One region of the Neisseria sp. HMSC065C04 genome, then DNA from elsewhere that is predicted to be linked to it. Evidence: predicted binding sites of a transcription regulator. Region 1 holds the regulator's gene; the other holds the start of a gene.
The links. The regulator FNR, encoded in region 1, switches genes on or off when oxygen is low (the NO sensors DNR and NnrR bind a similar motif). The targets are predictions, from matches to a motif close to TTGATNNNNATCAA.
Positions count from the first base shown of each region.

Region 2: a site for FNR is predicted at 1,205-1,218, ahead of HMPREF3022_RS08880 (GbsR/MarR family transcriptional regulator). Genes of this name have one in related genera too.

Region 1 is NZ_KV820406.1:77,650-80,059, forward strand. Features, by position in the region: gene hemN (oxygen-independent coproporphyrinogen III oxidase) at 1-632, opposite strand, end outside; gene fnr (fumarate/nitrate reduction transcriptional regulator Fnr) at 795-1,529, shown strand; gene HMPREF3022_RS04205 (CysB family HTH-type transcriptional regulator) at 1,616-2,410, opposite strand, start outside.
Region 2 is NZ_KV820419.1:423,475-425,884, forward strand. Features, by position in the region: gene HMPREF3022_RS08870 (DUF2269 family protein) at 1-13, opposite strand, end outside; gene HMPREF3022_RS08875 (DoxX-like family protein) at 10-399, opposite strand; gene HMPREF3022_RS08880 (GbsR/MarR family transcriptional regulator) at 662-1,180, opposite strand; gene ygiD (4,5-DOPA-extradiol-dioxygenase) at 1,420-2,205, shown strand.

The sequences.
Region 1 (2,410 bases):
ATTACTTCTTTAGTTTCTTCATAACTTTGAATGCGGTTGACCGCTTCCTGCACTTTAGGGTCAAAGTCTTGAATGCCGACACTCATGCGGTTGAAACCGAGTTTGCCCAGTTTGAGGACGGTTTCGCGGCTGACTTTGCGCGGGTCGATTTCGATGGAGTATTCGCCGTTGGGGATGAGCTGGAAGTATTTTCGGATCATTTCGAAGACGCGTTCGAGTTGGTCGTCGCTTAGGAATGTCGGCGTGCCGCCGCCGAAGTGGAGTTGCGCAAGCTGGTGTCTTCCGCCCAAATGTGGTGCCAGCAATTCCATTTCTTTTTCCAGATACTGGATATAGGCATCGGCACGGCTTTTGTCTTTGGTAATGATTTTGTTGCAGCCGCAGTAATAGCAGATGGTATTGCAGAAGGGGATGTGGATGTAGAGCGAAAGGGGTTTGTTGAGCGCGCCCATGTTGCGCAGGCTTAAAGCTTGGATATATTCGGCTTCTTTAAAGCCTTCATGGAAGCGGTCGGCGGTCGGATAGGATGTATAACGTGGGCCGCTTGATGGCAAACTGGCAATCAATTCGCGGTCGAATTCCGGTAATTCATTGTTTGTGTTCGTGTTATTTGAGATAGGGATGATTTTCATGGTAGGGGCTTGTAGTATAAAGTAGGGAAATTAGGGAAAATTTTAGTCAAAATTTCGATAGTTTGGTAGAATGCCTCATAATGATATGCCGACTTTGACATGGGTCAATAGTTATTCGGCTTAATCAGGGATTGAGAGAACTAAGCAAATTAAAGGTGCGTTATGGCTACACACAATGCAACACATCAAATGAAAACCTTGTGTTCCACATGTTCTTTACGCGAGCTGTGTTTGCCTGTCGGACTGATGCCTAACGAATTTTCACAATTAGATGCGGTTATTCGTCAAAGCCGCCGTCTGAAAAAAGGCGAGTACTTATTTCGTGCCGGCGAGCCGTTTACCTCTTTATTTGCCATCCGTGCGGGCTTCTTTAAGACAACAGTCGCCAGCCAAGATGGACGAGATCAGGTAACCGGCTTTTTTATGTCGGGCGAGCTGATCGGTATGGACGGGATTTGTTCCCATATTCACAGCTGTGATGCTGTGGCTTTGGAAGACAGCGAGGTATGCGAGCTTCCGTTTACACATATTGAAGAACTTGGACAGGATATTCCCAGTCTTCGTTCTCACTTTTTCCGCTTAATGAGTCGCGAAATTGTTCGAGATCAGGGCGTTATGCTGCTTTTGGGCAATATGCGCGCTGAAGAGCGATTGGCAGCATTCTTGCTCAACCTGTCTCAGCGACTCTATTCACGAGGCTTCGCCGCCAATGATTTTATCTTGCGGATGTCGCGTGAGGAAATCGGCAGCTATTTGGGGCTGAAACTGGAAACAGTCAGCCGCACCTTGTCTAAATTTCATCATGAAGGCTTGATTTCGGTTGAACACAAGCACATCAAAATCTTAGATGCGACAACCTTGAAGAAAATGGTTTCCGGTTGTTCGCACGCTATCTGAATCTTAGGCCGTCTGAAATATTTCAGACGGCCTTTTTAACAAGAATTAAAGAATAATTGTTAAGTTACGCAAGTGATAGTCAGATATTAAATTGAAAAATCTTCCACAACCGGCGTGTACAGAATGCGGTCGACTACTTCTCTGGTCAGTTTCGGTGCAAACATCTGGATAAAGTCATACGCGTAACCGCGCAGGTAGGTATCCGAGCGTAAGGCTATCCAAGTGGGCGACGGTTCAAATAAGTGTGCCGCATCAATAAGCTGTAAATCTTGATCGACAACGGGATCGTACGCCATTTTAGCCATCAAACCAACGCCCAAGCCTAAGCGGACATACGTCTTCAACACATCTGTATCGGCAGCCGATAAGGCAACATCAGGTTGCTCAATATGCACTTTATTAAATGTACGCGCGATGCTGCTGCCGGAATTAAAAGCAAATTCGTAAGTAACCAGTGGAAAAGAAGCCAAATCTTCAAGGCTTAAAGGATTACGGCAGTCTAAAAGAGGGTGGTCATGCGGGACAATGACGGCATGGTTCCATTCATAGCAGGGTAGTTTGCCCAACTCGGGGTGATCGTCAATGCGTTCGGTAATAATTGCCAAATCCGCTTCGCCGCTGCTGACCATTTGCGCAATAGCAGAAGGGCTGCCTTGTTTGATGGTCAAATTGACTTTAGGGTAGTTTTTGACAAATTCCGCAACGATTTTGGGCAAAGCATAACGCGCCTGGGTATGCGTTGTCGCGATGGTCAGCGAGCCGCTGTCGTGATCGGTAAACTCGCTGCCGATATTTTTAATGTTTTGTACATCACGCAAAATTCGTTCCGAAATCTCTAACACGGCTTTGCCCGGTTGCGAAACGGAAACCACACGTTTGCC
Region 2 (2,410 bases), on a different contig from region 1:
AATAGGTGTTCATTTTTTATCTCCTACGGATTGATACAGGAAAAACAAAGTAGCCATAATCGGCAGGTTTTTTAGCAAAGGCGCAAATGGATGCGCCCACATTTCAGGCAGCCTGAAGGCGATGATTAGGCTGTATGCCGCGACGGTTATCAGTTGCAGCAGCCATATTGCAGAACGGGAGCGAAAGCGGCTGAAGCATAAAAAGGCAAAACCGATATCCAATAGTGAAGCGGTAATTAATGTCGGCCATTGCAAGGGTTCGGGAATGCCGACCGAATGCAGCAAATCCAATGACATTTCAGGCATGAAAAACAGAGGTTGGGTACCGCTCCAGAGCCATAGCAGCCCCATTGAGTAAGGCAGGTAGGCGGGTAGGGTGTGCGTAGTGTTGTCGGACATGCTGGTTTCCTATTTTGTTTTGGTTTAAATATATAATTAGTCTTTAATTTCTATAATTTCTGTTAAAAGAGAAATTATAGGGCAAAAAATTTTAAATAGGCTCCGGGATTGTTTCTTTGGGTGGGAAATCCATATCCAGTGATTCAAAATCTACCAAAGAATATCAAGCTTCAGATAAACATGCCCATGCAAGGCTGCCATGAGCATGTTTCCATATCCTAAATAGCATTGGCTATGTTTATTGAGAACAAGTCCATTGCCATCATCGGAAAAATTTTTGTATTCCAGCACCTATTTTCAAAATTTTTACCATGGTTGAAGTAGAAAGCTTCAGCATTTCATTTGCCCACATGGTCAGCGTACTAATGAAATCATGGGTTTGTTGGATTCGCTGCTTGGCAGTTTCATTTTCCTGACTAAATTCAGGGCTGTCGATCAGGCTTTGCAAAAATTGCCGCGTCGGTTCGATTTCACGCTGCATACGCACTTCTGCAATGGTGCGGAACAAAGTCCAGACATCATCCGAAGTTTCAAAATGATCGCGCCTGTCGCCCAAGATATGCACGGTATGCACCAGTCTCAGGTTTTGCAGCTCTTTAATACTGTTGCTGACATTGGAGCGCGCTACGCCGAGGGTTTCGGTGATTTCTTCGGCGTTCATCGGTCTGCCTAAGATGTAGAGCAGGGCATGGATTTGCGCAACGGTACGGTTGACGCCCCATTTGGTACCCATTTCACCCCAATGGAGGATAAATTTTTCAGTGGTCGGATTCAGTTTCATAGTGATGGTATTCTATTTTTATCTTTTATTTCTGTCAATACAGAAATAAAGAAATTTTTTGCTATCTGAAATAAAATGTTCAGACGGCCTTTTAATGTATTCTTCTAAATACTTCAATGGGACATCCAACTTTGTCAGCTATTATTTCCTATTAGTAAAAGATGTTGTTCGCAATCCGGTATTTTTTGAATAAAAATTTATCCGTACAATCTGCTGTATCCGATAACGAGGAGTAAACCATGAAAAAAATGCCTGTATTGTTTGTTGGGCATGGTAGCCCGATGAATGCGTTAGATAAAGAAAACCCGTTCAATCAGAATTTCAGCCTAATTACGCAAAATTTTGCCAAACCAAAAGCCATTTTGATGATTTCAGCGCACTGGTACAGCAGCCGTTTGCAGGTTACGTCTGGTGAATACCCTGAAATGATTTACGATTTCTACGGCTTCCCTGAAGAGCTCAGCCAAGTGCAATATCCTGCACCTGGCTCGCCTGAGCTGGCGGAGCAAGTGAGGTCATTATTGCAGCCGGAAAATGTCGAGCTGAACCCGACGCATGGCTTTGATCATGGCGCATGGGCGGTATTGAAATATCTCTATCCCGGTGCTGATATTCCCGTGGTGCAACTTAGCCTTAACCGTTTGCAATCAGCAGAATGGCATTTTAATTTGGCGAAAAAATTAGCTGCTTTACGAGAACAAGGTGTGTTGATTATCGGCAGTGGCAATATTGTGCATAATCTGAGGGCGATCAGTTGGGAGCATATCGATCAAATCGGTGCAGGGTATGACTGGGCGTTTGCTTTTCGTGAAACGGTCAATCAGGCGATTGCGGCACAAGATAATGAAACTTTGGTGCATTATGAGCAGCTAGGCGAAAAGGCCGAGCTTTCAGTGCCAACTCCAGATCATTACTTGCCATTACTGTACATCATGGCATTACGCGAACCACAAGACGAGATTACGTTTTTCAATGATCAGCTGATTGCAGGCTCGCTTAGTATAACGTCGGTTTTAGTGGGGTAAAAAGGGAAAAATTATAGTAAAAGAGATTATCCTTTATTGGCTTTATCTGTTTCAGACGGTGTTTTATATCTATATAAACCATAACCTATTTAGCAAAGATGAGATTGAGTTTATAATCTTCAAATATAAATAATTTGAGCATAACAAGCGATTAAAGCTGAATTTTATTTGCAGTTGGGATGATTAGGTGGGAATGGTTTGATTA